DNA from 2 places in the Gordonia sp. NPDC062954 genome. Region 1 is predicted to be linked to the other one. Evidence: riboswitches for the same ligand, from Rfam matches in the RefSeq annotation. Region 1 holds a riboswitch; the other holds the start of a gene.

Region 1 (7,350 bases):
CGAGGTACGCCGAGCCGACCGGATTGCCGAGACGGTTGTTGGTCCGGGCGACCTCCACCAGGCCGCTGTAGACCGGGATGCTGATGGCCAGGGTGTTGAGGTCCGAGTCGATCTCACGGGAGGCGGCCGCGCTGGTGGCTCGCTCGACCTCTTCGGACGACCCGGCCGCGATGATCAGCGACGACGACGCGGTGGCGAGCGCGTCGGCGTATCGCGTCCGCAATTCCGGCGATTCCAGTCCGCCGGAGATGAACGCCGAGTTGGCCGAGGCGTCGGCGATCGACAGTGAACTGTAGAGCACCTGGGAGGCCTCGGCGAGCGGCTCGGTGCGATCGATCATCAGCCGGAGTGTCTGGGTGCGGTCTTCCAGCGTCGTGGAGGCGTACAGACCGGTGGCCACACACGAGATCGCGAGCACCACAAGGATCAGGATGAGCTTTCCCGGACTGGTGACCGAGTAGTGGCGCAGCGTCGTCAGAGGGGACTGTGCCCGCTGACGCGTCGAGGTGACGAGGTTGCGGCGGTCGGAGAGCACCTGTCGGATCGGAGGCGCCGTGGGACTGGGCCGGATGGTCCGGCCCGCACGCGTGAGCGCGGTCCTCATGGGCGAGACGTCGCCGGTCACGTCAGGTTCCTTCCGAACTCTCCATTTTTCCGGCGTCACTTTCCGATCGTGCCGGTCGTGCCGGCGTCGGGTTCACGGTCTCCACCTTGTCTGTCGCCGCGTGTGGTCCATATGTTTCGTCTCTCGGCAAGAGGCGAAACGCGATGTCCGGCGTTGCGTCGAAAGCTCGGGGACACGGTTCGGGCATCTGCCTCAACCCTAGTCCTCGGGTGCGGGCCCGGCTCGTCGTGCGGTGCCGTGTCCCCGCACTTCTCGGATTGCGTGCGGCTCGGATCGTCAGGGGAGTCGACCAGCGGCGGATCGGGTCGGCGGAGTGAATTCCACGTTCGCACTCTGGCCAGTACCGGCCGCCTCACATACGGTGGACGACGTCCGGGCCGCATGGTTGGAGTGTTGGGGCGACGACGAGCAGCAGGAGGCAGAGTGCGCGGAGACGGCGACGGTTGGGTGGTCGATCCGGACGGTTCGCGCTACTGGGGCCGCAATGGTGCGGCGGGACTGTTGCTGCGTGCGCCGCTGCCCGACGGGTCTACCGGGATCCTGCTTCAGCACCGGGCGGTGTGGTCGCATCAGGGAGGTACCTGGGGTTTGCCCGGCGGTGCCCGCGACTCTCATGAGAGTGCGATTGACACGGCGATCCGAGAGGCCGACGAGGAAGCCGGTATCGGGGACAGCGCGCTGCGGGTGGTTGCCGCGATCGTCACCCACCAGGCGCCCAGCGGGTGGACGTACACCACGGTGATCGCAGAGGTTGATCAGCCGGTGGACACTGTGGCGAACTTCGAGTCCGCGGAGCTGCGCTGGGTGCGGGAAGACGACATCTCCGAGCTGCCGTTGCATCCGGGTTTCGAGAATGCTTGGCCGATGCTGCAGGAACGCATCAACGCTCTCGATCCGCGGAGCTGAGAATCGCCGCCCAGCTCTGGAATCGCCGCCCAGCTCTGGAATCGCCGCCCAGCTCTGGAATCGGGCCCAGTTGTGGGATCGGACCAGGGCCGGTCACCGCGTCGGCCGTAGCCGGTTGGCCCCGGCGATGAGTGCGCGGACGTTGGCCTCGTCGGCGGTCTGTCCGGTGCCGTACGCCCAGCATCGGCGGTCGTCGTGTTCGCACAGCAGGAATGTGGTCACGGTCCCGGCGCACTCACGCTGATGGAGTCCGACGATCTGGACCGGCGCCCCGATGTCGTGCAACATCGACGTCATCGCCCCGATCGGGCCGGCCGCGGTCGCCTGCAACGACATGATGTCGTCGGCGTGGGCGATGGTGGCCTGGCAGGTGACCAGGTCTTCTCGGTCCCGTCGGGTCGACCAGGTGCCCAGCCGGATTGCCCCGGTCGGGGCGAACTCGGCGAGGAAGCCTTCCCAGCTCAGGCCGGTCGCCTCTTCGCGCATACCGCGTGGCAGCGACTGACCGAACCGAGCCGCGAACGGGTCGGTGCGTGAATGTGTTGTGCGTTGGATGGTGTGCATGGAATTCGCCTGTTCGGTCGAGGAGAGACCGACGGGCAGATGCGCAACGACCCCGCAGCGGGGGGTCGGTCAGATTCAGACCCCGCTGCGGCGGGTTACGAGCGCGTTCTGCATGCACAACATGATGGCGACCACGATAGACCGCACCACTGCAACGCGGCAACCGAGTTGTCGACGCAACGGCCTACAGCGCAGCGCGCAACTGCGTGGCGGCCGTGCGTGGCTCGTCGGCGGCGGTGATCGCGCGGACCACCACCGCCCGGCGTGCTCCGGCATCGGTCACCGCAGTGAGCCGGTCGGCGTCGATACCGCCGATGGCGAACCACGGCTTCTCGGCCGCGACCGCCGCTGCCTGACGGACGAGGTCGAGGCCGGGGGCGGACCGGCCGGGTTTGGTCGGCGTGGGCCAGCACGGTCCGACGCAGAAGTAGTCGACGTCGTCATCGTCGACCGCGTCGCGTAACTGTGCTGCGTCGTGGGTGGAGATGCCGATCGCGATGTCGGCGCCGGCAATGTGGCGGGCCAGCTTGGCGGGCAGGTCGCCCTGTCCGACGTGCAGGACATCGGCGCGTGACAGTGCGGCGATGTCGGCGCGGTCGTTGACCGCGAGCATCGCGCCGTGCTGGTGGGCGATGGCGCGCATACGTGCCAGGATCTCGAGTTCCTCTCGGGCCTCGAGGGTGCCGAACTGCGCTTCGCCGGGCGAACCCTTGTCCCGTAACTGGACGATGTCGACACCGCCGGCGACTGCAGCGGACACGAAGTCGACGAGGTCTCCGCGTTCCCGGCGGGCGTCGGTGCACAGGTAGAGGCGGGCGTCGGCGAGCCGCGCGGTCCGCGCGCTTCGGGTGTCGGTCACGGTGGCCACGCTAGCCGTGGGAGTCGAGACGACTGCGGCCCCGGGTCGCCACCGCCGTGCCAACGCCCAGAACGACGGCGGTAGCCTGGGGTGGAACGACACGGGAGCCTGGGGTGCGCCGGGCTGAGAGTGCGGATCGATCCTCCGCTGACCGTTTGACCTGATCCGGGTAATGCCGGCGAAGGAAGGATGATCTGACGTGATTGCTGACAATTCCGGCTCCGCCACCGGCCTGCTGGCGGTGATCGGTGGCGGTGTCATCGGCTTGACCTGTGCGTTGGCCGCTGCCGACGCCGGTTGGCGGGTTCGGGTGTTTGACGCCGGCGCCGAGCATCGGGCGGCATGGGTGGCGGCGGGCATGCTCGGGTCCCTGGGTGAAGGGCATCCCGGGGAGGACGAGCTGCTGGCATTGTCCACCGAGTCGGTGCGCCGCTGGCCGCAGTTGCTGTCCCGTCTGGGCGGCCACAGCGTTCTGGCAGCCGCCGACTCGCTGTTCGTCGCAGCGTCCTCCGCCGACGCCGAACATCTCGATACTCTCGCCGACTTCGTCTGGGCCCGCCGACCGCGCGCCCAGGACGACCTGCGCCGGGTGGGCCCGACTGAGATACGGCGACTCGAATCGGCCGTGAGCTCCCGGCTGCACAGCGGCTATCTGGCCATCGGTGAGGGCGCGGTGGACAACCGTCGATTGCTCGCCGCGTTGCGGGAGGCGCTTCTGGCGGCCGGTGGTGAGGTGGTCGAGCGGCGGATCAGTGATCTCGCCGAGCTGGCCGACGCCGATGACATCCTCGTCGCCGCGGGATTGGGAACGTCCGCGTTGGTGCCGGAGGTGTCGTTGCATGCGGCCAAGGGAGAGATCCTCCGGCTCCGTCGGACCACGTGGTCGGTGCCACCGCCAACGCACGTGGTGCGAGCGCGGATGCACGGTCGGGCGGTGTATCTGGTCCCGCGGCAGGACGGCGTCGTTGTCGGCGCCACTCAGTACGAACCGTTCGACGAGACGGCCTTTGCCCCCGATGTCGGCGGCGTGACGGACCTGCTGTCCGACGCCGTCGACCTCATGCCCGGTCTGCGTACCTACGAGCTGGCCGAGGCCGGTGCCGGCATGCGTCCGTGTTCGGTCGACGGGCTCCCCATCATCCGTCGCATCGATGAGCGGGTGCTGGTTGCCACCGGCCACGGCCGCAACGGAATCCTGTTGGCGCCCTATACGGCTCATGTGGTCCTCGACGTACTCCGCGGCGCTGCAGGCCGGCGCACTGTCGGGGCCACGAACGCGAGCGACGCCATCAACCAAGGAGTGAACAGATGATGACGGTCACCGTCAACGGAGAGGACATGACCCTGCGGCCCGATGCCTCGGTGGCGGAACTGCTGAGGAGTATGGGTCTGCCGGACCGAGGTATCGCCGTCGCAGTCGACGGCGTGGTTGTTCCCCGGGGGAGCTGGAGCACGGCCCTGCATGCGGGTGCCGGTATCGAAATCGTCACCGCGGTGCAGGGTGGGTAGCGCGATGCGGAATGATCCGACCACGGATACGAACGCCGAATCCGCGCTATACGGGAACGCGAAGGCCGCTGACTGTCTGCGGATCGCGGACCGCGAGTTCGCTTCTCGGCTCATCATGGGCACCGGTGGGATCTCCAACCTGGCCGTTCTCGAGCGGGCCCTGGTGGCGTCGGGCACCGAGTTGACCACCGTGGCCTTGCGGCGTGTGAGTCCGGACTCGCGTACCGGGATGATCGAGTTGCTGCGTCGCCTCGACATCGCGATCCTGCCCAACACCGCTGGCTGCCATACGACGGCCGAAGCAGTGTTGACCGCACAGCTCGCCCGTGAGGCCGTCGAGACCCATTGGGTGAAACTCGAAGTGGTGTCCGATGAACGTACCCTGCTACCCGACCCGATCGAACTGGTCGACGCGGCGCGGGCCTTGGTCGACGATGGCTTCGCCGTGTTGGCCTACACCAACGACGATCCGGTTCTTGCCGGGCGGCTGCAGGATCTCGGTGTCGCAGCCGTGATGCCACTCGGGTCACCGATCGGTACCGGATTGGGTATCGCGAATCCGCACAACATCGAGATGATCGTCGCCGATGCACAGGTGCCGGTGGTCCTCGACGCGGGTATCGGCACTGCGAGCGACGCCGCTCTCGCCATGGAAATCGGTTGCGATGCAGTCCTGCTCGCCTCCGCGGTCACGCGCGCCGATGACCCGGAGCGAATGGCCACGGCGATGAGGCACGCGGTGATCGCCGGGCGTCATGCCGCCGGCGCCGGCCGTATCCCGAAGCGCTTCTGGGCTCGGGCGTCCTCGCCGCAACGCGCCTGAAAAATACGTCGCGATGTGACGATCATGGCGAAATACGTTGGCGTGGAGCCGCTTTAGATAAGCGGCGGGCTCGCAGGCTCGCTCGCCGCTACTCAATCAGCGGGTTGGGCAAGCTGCGGTTGGGCGGTGGGCCCGCATGCTCGCGGACAGGTGCCGAGCGAGTAGGCGGTCGCCCGGCGTACGGTGTCGCGTATCGCGCACCACAAGGGTTGTTGTGCAACCGATGTGGCCGTCGGGTACGCGACACCGTTGCGGCGCCGTTGGTTCACGCTATGGAGTTCTCAAGGGACGGTTGCGGTCCCGACCGGGGTCGGGTGCGTGGGAAGACTTGGCTGCGTGACCTACTCGCCGGTCAGCGTGGCTCAGGCGGCGGCGGGTAGGTTGTCGAGGTTCATCGTGCGTCGGTTGTAGGCCGGTATCGGCCGACGTGTCGGGTCAACAGCGGCGGGTGGGATGAGCCAGGGATGTCGGTCGTGACCCATGATCACCTCCCACCCGTTGTGGTGGATGTCGGCATGACACGACGGGCACAGCAAACATCCGTTGTCCAACACCGTGATTCCACCATCAGCCCAATGCACGAGGTGATGGCCTTGGCAGCGGGAGGCCGCCACACCGCATTTGATGCAACACTCGTCGCGTTTGTGCAACGCCTTACGGAGATGGGCTGGGAACAGGCGTTTGTCTTTACTCATCTCCATCGGCACCGCCTCACCGTCGACGATCGCGACCGTCGCGGTGGTGTCGCACGTCAACGTGCGCAGCATGGCTTCAGTGATCGACCCCAGGAACGGCAACTCGGCCAAATCAGGAGTATCAGCGGGCACCGACACCAGCAGTCGGTGACGCGGCGCGGACGCCACATCACCACTACGGGCAGCGATATCGAGTAATGCCTCCAACGCGTCGGCGTGGCGGCGCTCCGGGCCGCGGGCATCAGGCGACCCGTCGGGTTCGGGACGCGGTGCCGCCAACTCTTCCATCGCAGCCGAGAATTTTTCGCCGACCTCGGTGTTGAGGTCGGCGCGCACCTGCAGCCGTCCGTCACCATCGACATCGTGGGTGAGCGCATTGAGGTTACGGTCTTCGGAGGCGGGTAGCCCACCGGTGTCCTCAGCGGCCTGGTTACCCAGACGACGGGAACGTTTGCCGATGTCGGCGGGGGTGGCGCCGGAAAAGAATCGGGCGAGAAGTTCGGCCACGATGTTTAGACGCGCCACATCGTCGAGCGGTTCCGCCGATCTTTTCCCGACATGATCGACCCCTTTACCCACCGCGTCGACATGCTCGGCGGAGATCGCCCCATCAGCGGCATGCGCGGCCAGGGTCGGCAGTTTCTCGCGTGCGGCGGCGATCCGGATCAGACGGGTCGCCACCGCCGGCGCGAGCCCCATCACGATCAACAACTCACTGAGTTTGCGGCCGTGATCGCGGGCCACACCCAGTCGATCCAGATGGCCGACCACCGTCGCAGCGTGATGGTCGATCAGATTACGCAGCACGACCAGAGCGGTCATCGCATCGAACGCGGCACGCCCCGACATATCGTCGCCCAAGTGCAGGTCACGAACAGAATCAGTGATGGTGGTGAGATCCCCCGAAGCTCCCATGACTCCACTATGGTCGAACACCAGTTCGACGTCAAGGAGTTTCTTAAAGATAGTGCAGAAGATTTTTGAGCGGGTGGGGTGGTTTCGATACGCGGCGGGCTCGCAGGCTCGCACGCCGCTACTCAACCAGCGGCATGGGCTCGCTCGTCGCTACTCGACATGCGACAGGGAGTGTTGCTGCGGGGCGGGGGTTTCGATACGCGGCAGGCTCGCTCGCCGCTACTCAACAAACGACGGGGGGCGGCGGTGCATGGGCAGCACGCCGCTACTCAACCAGTGGCGGGGGCGGCGGTGCATGGGTCGGCACGCCGCTGATCAACCAACGGGCTGGGGTGCGTTGTCCACCAGTTCGTGGGTGACGCCGTAGGCGGCGCGCATGCGAGTCATCTCGGCGTCTCGGACGCGGTAGCCCCGTTGCGAGATGCGTTGTGGACCACCGCCGATGCGCATTCGG
Region 2 (7,350 bases), on a different contig from region 1:
CACCGTCGAGGCGAGATGCTGCACGCTGCCGCGCTCGCGCACCACCATGTACTCGCTGACCGCAGTGCTACCCGGGGTGGCGATCGAGGCGATCTCCTCGATACATGCGCGTACCGACATTGAGTGTTCCACAACCTCTTTCGGATCAGACAGCAGATCGGCGCGGGCAGCCGCGTCGTCGGCGTCACCGCGTCCGAATGCTCTCGTGCCGGCCAGCGGTTCGGTAACCACCCGTCGGTCGGCATCGACGGCAACCACCAACTCGGGGCTGAACCCGGCGCCCGACATCGCGCCGAGTCGGAACAGATAGGACCGGGCCGGATCGTTGGCCTCGCGCCCCCGGACGAAGGTGGCCGAGATGTCGATGTCGAACGGGATGTCGACACGCCGCGACAGGATGACCTTCTGGTAGTCGCCTCGGGCGATCTCGTCGACCGCGCGGGCGACCCGGCCGCGGTAGTCGTCCCGGTCATCGGACACATCGACGGGCATCACATCGACCGCCGCAGACTCGGGCGGCGCCGTTGCTCGCGCAGCGACCGCCAGCAGTCGTGCTGCGCGATCCGGGTCGGTGTCACCGGTGTCGATGTGGGCGGGATCGACGGTGTCGGGTTCGATGACCAGCTCCACCTCGGGCACGATCAGATGCGCCAGCTCCGCGTCTTCGGGAACCCGCTCGAGCAGACCATGACGGGGCGCACAGAAATCGAATCCCACCCACCCGTAGACACGCCACGTCGACGACTTGAGGCCGGCCAGCGCATCGGCGATCACACGGGCTGGGTCTCCCGACCACTCGGTCGTCGTTCGTGAGTGCCCGTCGACGACGTCGACCGTGCTGCGGGTGAGGATCAGCCGTGCACGCACACCGGCCGCGAACACCCAGCGACCTTCACGCTCGTACACCAGGTACTCGTCGAACTCGCCCGATGCGGCCCACGCGGCGCAGATCCGGGCCGCGGAGAGCGGCGGACGCAGGTCGTCGGCCACACCCCCGGCGGCCGCTTCAACGGTCAGCGACATGACCGAGTCCTCCTCGCACAAGCTCGTGATTCGTACAACCCCCGTTAGGTAAGGCTAAACGATGGAGGCGGACAACCGAAGCTCACATCGGTAAGCCTGGCCTTATCGGTGTGTTTGAATACCCCCATGAGTGCCCGGAGATCGTCGTGGCGGCGGCGAGTGAACATCCCGGTCGTGATCGCCGCCGCGGGCGTCGCCGCGGTGATCTCGGCGTTCGCGGTGGCCCTCGTCCTGATCGGACTGGTCATCGCCGACGGTCGGAGCCCCGCACCGCAACCGCAGCCCAGCGTGATCGACATCGGCGCCGGAACCTCGGCCGTCTTGGGCTTCCACACGACGGCGGCCGCCCATGTCTGACGTCGGCACATCTGACACGACCTCGGTCGCCGATCTGCAGCTCGGCTTCCGCCCCCACCCCGATGCAATCGCCGCGCGCTATCGCGACGCAAGCATCTTTCCCGACCTGCCGTTGTGGCACCCACTCGAACGCGCCGCGGCCCGGCACCCGGATGCGCCCGCCGTCACCGATACCGCGACCACCGACCACCTCACCCTCAGCTATGCCGAGCTGTATGCCGCCGTGTTGCGCCGGGCGGCAGGCTTCGTGCAGGCCGGCCTGCGGCCGGGTCAGCGGGTGATCCTGCAGCAACACAACTCGGCGGCGTTCGTCATCACGCTGTTCGGGCTGCTGCGCGCCGGTGTGGCGCCGGTGATGACGCTGCCCGCGCATCGGGTCAGCGAGATCGCACACCTCGCCGCCGGTTCCGCTGCCGTCGCCTACATCACCGAGGACGACCGTCGCGGATACGACTACCGCGAATTGGCCGCGGATCTGCAGCGACGCGTCGGCACGGTGGGGACTGTGTTCGTCGACGGCGACCCCGGCGTGTATGCCGCACTGCCCGATGCCGACCCGGAGACCACCGGATTGCCGTCGGCCGAGGACACCGACCCGGACGCGCCGGCACTGTTCCTCATCTCCGGCGGCACCACCGGGCTGCCGAAACTCATCGCGCGGACCCACAATGACTACGCCTACAATGCGCGCCGCTCCGCCGAGGTGGCCGAACTCACTGCGGCCGACACGTATTTGGTGGCGCTGCCCGGTGCCCACAATTTCCCGCTGTGTTGTCCCGGGATGCTCGGGGTGATGACGGTTGGGGGGCACACCGTCGTCACCGACAACCCCAGCCCGGACAACACCTTCGACCTGATCGAGCGCTACCGGGTCACCGTGACCGCACTCGTCCCGGCGCTGGCCCAGGTGTGGTGCGCGGCCACCGAGTGGGAACCCGCCGACATCAGCAGTCTCCGACTGCTTCAGGTGGGTGGCGCCAAGCTGGCCGAACCCGACGCCGTCGCACTCGATGCCGCACTGGGCGACGTGGTCCAGCAGGTGTTCGGGATGGCCGAGGGACTCATCTGCTACACCCGCCTCGACGACCCCCGCGAGTTGGTGCACGCGGTGCAGGGTGCACCGATGTCGGAGTTCGACGAGGTGCGGGTGGTCGATGAGAACGGTGACGACGTGCCCGACGGCACCGACGGCGAACTGCTGGTACGCGGTCCGTACACGATCCGCGGCTACTACCGCGCCGACGAGCATAATGCACGCTCGTTCACCCCGGAGGGCTTCTACCGGTCCGGCGACCGGGTACGCCGACTGCCGTCGGGCCATCTGGCGGTGACCGGCCGGATCAAGGACACCATCGTGCGGGCCGGTGAGAACGTCGCTGCCGATGACGTCGAGGAGAATCTGCTCGCCCACGAGTCGATCCGTGCAGCCGCAGTCGTCGGCCTAGCCGACGAGTCGTTGGGTGAAAAGATCTGCGCCGCCGTGGTGCTGTCGCACGATCATCCGCGGGGACGCGAACTGACGCTCCCTGAGGTCCGCACGTTCCTCGCCGAACGTGGACTCGCGTCGTTCAAACTGCCCGACCGCCTGGTGGTGGTGCCCACCCTGCCGGTCACCGCGGTCGGGAAGATCGACAAGGCGGTGCTGGTCCGGTCGCTGCAGGAGCCGTGACCGGGCTCACGCCTCGGCGTCGTCAGGAAGCCGGACCGTTCTCCCGCCAGTAGGCCTGGGCCTTCACGTTGGCCTTGCCAAGCTTGTAGTCATTCTTGAACAACCCGGACACCGCGCGTGTGGACTTCATGTCCAGGGCGACGAACCCGTGATGATCGGTGGCGTCGAACGCGGCATCGCGGACCGCATCGGTCAGCGCCGTGCCGTCACGCTTGATCCAGTTGATGGTGTCCTGGTCGCGCAGTCGCAGCGGTAGCGACGTGTCGGATTCGTGCACGTACTCGAACCAGATCGTCGCCGGCGCCGACGGGTTCGACGACGCGGAGATCGCGTCGAGCAGCGAGTTGATTGCCGGCAGCGCCGCGGTGTCGCCCGCGATCAGCCAGCCCTTGGGGGCCGGGTCGCCGATGGCGAACTTCGACCCCATGAAGGTCGACGAGATGGTGTCGCCGGGCCGGGCCGACTGCGCCCACCGGGTGGCTGCGCCGTCGTGGATGGCGAACTCGAGGGAGAACGAGTCGGTCGCCGGGTCCGGATCGACAAGGGTGTAGGCGCGCTGATGGAGCTTGCCGTGCTTGTTCTCGAACCAGATGCGCAGCCACATCGTCGGGTGGACCGGGCGGTCGGCGAGCAGGCCGCCACCGGTGAAGCCGAGCCGGATGTAGTCGTCGGTGACCGGTTCATTGCTGGTCACGGTGAGCTCGTAGTCGTCGGCACCCATGAGCTTGAGGACGGCGCCCTGCCACCCGCGCGACTTGGACTTGGTCTGTTCCGCCATGTGACACGGCCTTCCCTCGACAGCAACTTCCGTCAGGGTAGCCTAACTTAGGCTGCGCTCACGCCGGCGCCAGCGGCACGATCCCCGGATGGGAATCGAGGTACGACTTGGTGAACGAGCAGACCGGCCTCAGCCGAGCTCCTTGGTCACGCACATACGCGATGGCCCCGACCATCAGGCGGGTGCCGAGACCGTGGCCGGTGTATTCGTCGTAGAGCACGGTGTGCAGGATCGTGATTGTCGGTTTTCCCTCGCTGACCTCGGTGCTGTACCCGAGCACGCCGACGAGGTCGCCGGCCACCCACAGCTCGAACCTGTCGCGGTCGGGATTGTGGACCACCTGGGCGATCTGCTGCAGAATCGCCTGCGCAGACTGTGGTGGTCGATGCTGATGCTTCCTCTGCACAATCCCTCCTGAACGCGGCGGATCGCCGGCGGCGGGGCTCCCCTCCCGACACCGACGTAGGACCCTATGTGATCCCTGTCACAGGCTACCCTACGATGGCGTAGGTTGTCGGTCGCGGCCCCCGGCCCGCACCGAGCACGGCGACGTCGTAGGGTGGTGCTGATCCCGGCGGACGCCGCGATCGACAAATTGAACACGCGGGGGCTCCCACGATCACCGGGGGCTGAGATGGCGACGGGACGGTCGCCGACCGCCTGAACCTGTCCGGGTAATGCCGGCGTAGGGAGTCGCATCATGGGAACACGTGTATCCGAAACTGCCGTCTCGACTGTCACCCAGGGACCGATCGAGGGAAGCAGCAAGCACTACCGCGAGATCGATCATCTCCGGGTTCCGGCGCGACGCATCCAGCTGACCAACGGCGAGCACCTCGACGTCTACGACACGTCCGGTCCATACACCGACGTGACCGCGACCATCGACGTGGAGCAGGGATTGCCGCCGACTCGCGATGCGTGGCACCGACCCGAACCAGTGAACGGGGCGTCGACGCAGCTGGCGTGGGCACGCGCCGGCATCGTCACCGACGAGATGCGCTTCATCGCCGCACGTGAGGGTGTCGAGGTGGAACTCGTGCGTGCCGAGGTCGCCGCAGGACGTGCGGTGATCCCCGCCAATCACCGTCATCCCGAATCCGAACCGATGATCATCGGCAAGCGGTTCGCGGTGAAGGTCAACGCCAACATCGGAAATTCGGCAGTCACCAGTTCGATCGCCGAGGAGGTGGAGAAGATGGTGTGGGCCACCCGATGGGGCGCCGACACCATCATGGACCTGTCCACAGGTCGCGACATCCACATGACCCGCGAATGGATCATGCGCAACTCCCCGGTCCCGGTTGGCACGGTGCCGATCTATCAGGCGCTGGAGAAGGTCAACGGTGATCCCACCAAGCTGACGTGGGAGATCTACCGCGACACCGTGATCGAGCAGGCCGAGCAGGGCGTGGACTACATGACCGTGCACGCCGGGGTGTTGCTGCGGTATGTGCCGCTCGCGGCCCGGCGGGTCACCGGCATCGTCTCGCGCGGCGGATCCATCATGGCCGCCTGGTGTCTGGCGCATCACCAGGAGTCGTTCCTCTACACCCACTACGAGGAGCTGTGCGAGATCTTCGCCCGCTACGACATCACCTTCTCGCTGGGTGACGGTCTGCGGCCCGGCTCGATCGCCGACGCCAACGACGAGGCGCAGTTCGCCGAGCTCCGCACCCTTGGCGAACTCACCACGATCGCCAAATCGCATGGTGTGCAGGTGATGATCGAAGGACCGGGCCACGTACCGATGCACAAGATCGCCGAGAACGTGCGACTCGAAGAAGAGTTGTGCGAAGAGGCGCCGTTCTACACGCTCGGACCGTTGGCCACCGACATCGCACCTGCCTATGACCACATCACCTCGGCCATCGGCGCCGCGATGATCGCGCAGGCCGGCACCGCGATGCTGTGCTACGTGACGCCCAAAGAGCATCTGGGACTACCCAATCGCGATGACGTCAAGGTCGGTGTGATCACCTACAAGATCGCCGCTCACAGCGCCGACCTCGCCAAGGGGCATCCGGGCGCGCAGGAGCGCGACGACGCGCTATCCAAGGCGCGCTTCGAGTTCCGCTGGACCGACCAGTTCAACCTGGCCCTCGATCCGGATACCGCACGCGAATATCACGACGAGACGATGCCCGCCGAACCGGCCAAGACCGCGCACTTCTGCTCGATGTGCGGGCCGAAGTTCTGCTCGATGCGCATCTCGCAGGATGTGCGCGACTACGCCGAGCAGAACGGCCTGGTGACCGCCGAGGACATCGACCGCAAGATCGCCGAGGAGATGGCCGCCAAGTCGGCGGAGTTCGCCGAGCACGGCAACCGGGTCTATCTACCGTTGGAGGCCGCGGCCGGAGGCTCCCCCACCTGATGACCGATGACCTCCGATTACCCACGGCGCCACCCGGTGTGACGCCGCGACGGGTTCTCACCATCGCGGGTTCGGACTCGGGCGGCGGCGCCGGCATCCAGGCCGACATGCGCACCTTCGCGCTTCTCGGACTGCATGCCTGCGTCGCCGTGACAGCGGTGACGGTGCAGAACACGGTGGGCGTGCAGGATTTTGCGGAGATCGCGCCGGCGACGGTGGCCGCGCAGATGCACAGCGTGGTCACCGACATCGGCGTCGGGGCGGCCAAGACCGGGATGCTGGCCTCGGCACCGATCATCGAGGCCGTCGCCGCGGCATGCGGCGAGCTCGGCGTCGGTCGCGATCGGCCCGTCCCGCTGGTCGTCGACCCGGTGTGTGCGTCGATGCACGGTGACCCCTTGTTGGCTGCCGAAGCCCTGGAGACGTTGCGTTCCACCTTGATCCCCATCGCCACCGTGGTGACGCCGAACCTCGACGAGGTGCGGCTGATCACCGGCATCGACGTCGTCGACGCCGCGTCGCAACAGGACGCGGCCCGCGCCTTGCACGCGCTGGGGGCACAATGGGCGCTGGTCAAGGGCGGGCACCTGCGCACGTCGGCCCAGAGCCCCGACCTGCTGTTCGACGGCGAGCACTTTCACGAGTTCGCCCATCCTCGCATCGAGACCGGGCACGATCACGGCGCCGGGGACACCCTCGCGGCGGCCACCGCCGGTGCGCTCGCGCACGGATATGGGGTGCCAGACGCGATCGACTTCGCCAAGCGGTGGGTGACCAGGGGACTCGAGGCCGCCTACCCGCTTGGGGCCGGGCACGGTCCGGTCAACCCGCTGTGGCGGGTGTCAGAGCGTCCCGACTGACCGCCGCGGCGAACGCGGCACCCACGACCGAAATGCACCCCAGCGAAACAGCCCAGGGGGCGCATTTCGAGGGTTCGACGCGGCCATTGCCGAGCCCGGCCATAATGCGGTACATGAGCTGGAACTATCTGATGGACATGGACGGTGTTCTCGTCCGCGAAGAACACTTGATCCCCGGCGCCGACGAGTTCCTGGCCGAGCTGCGCGCCAACGATGTCCCGTTCATCGTGTTGACCAACAACTCGATCCGTACCCCGCGCGACCTGCGGGCACGCCTGCTGCGCAC

Evidence for each region. A riboswitch is a leader RNA that binds a small molecule or an ion and turns the genes downstream of it on or off. The one in region 1 is predicted to bind thiamine pyrophosphate.
Region 2: another riboswitch for thiamine pyrophosphate. It lies ahead of thiC (phosphomethylpyrimidine synthase ThiC); the one in region 1 lies ahead of thiO (glycine oxidase ThiO).

What each region holds. Positions count from the first base shown of each region.
Region 1 covers NZ_JBITWL010000017.1:16,234-23,583, reverse strand. Annotated here, with positions in the region: gene ACIGKQ_RS16230 (hypothetical protein) at 1-625, opposite strand, end outside; gene ACIGKQ_RS16225 (NUDIX hydrolase) at 1,049-1,531, shown strand; gene ACIGKQ_RS16220 (hypothetical protein) at 1,625-2,095, opposite strand; gene thiE (thiamine phosphate synthase) at 2,280-2,963, opposite strand; TPP riboswitch at 3,046-3,158, shown strand; gene thiO (glycine oxidase ThiO) at 3,157-4,266, shown strand; gene thiS (sulfur carrier protein ThiS) at 4,266-4,463, shown strand; gene ACIGKQ_RS16200 (thiazole synthase) at 4,468-5,286, shown strand; gene ACIGKQ_RS16195 (DUF222 domain-containing protein) at 5,649-6,896, opposite strand; gene ACIGKQ_RS16190 (oxygenase MpaB family protein) at 7,212-7,350, opposite strand, start outside.
Region 2 covers NZ_JBITWL010000004.1:76,570-83,919, forward strand. Annotated here, with positions in the region: gene ACIGKQ_RS05865 (salicylate synthase) at 1-1,023, opposite strand, end outside; gene ACIGKQ_RS05870 (hypothetical protein) at 1,150-1,380, shown strand; gene ACIGKQ_RS05875 ((2,3-dihydroxybenzoyl)adenylate synthase) at 1,373-3,049, shown strand; gene ACIGKQ_RS05880 (siderophore-interacting protein) at 3,072-3,827, opposite strand; gene ACIGKQ_RS05885 (GNAT family N-acetyltransferase) at 3,886-4,233, opposite strand; TPP riboswitch at 4,421-4,536, shown strand; gene thiC (phosphomethylpyrimidine synthase ThiC) at 4,528-6,204, shown strand; gene thiD (bifunctional hydroxymethylpyrimidine kinase/phosphomethylpyrimidine kinase) at 6,204-7,064, shown strand; gene ACIGKQ_RS05900 (HAD-IIA family hydrolase) at 7,178-7,350, shown strand, end outside.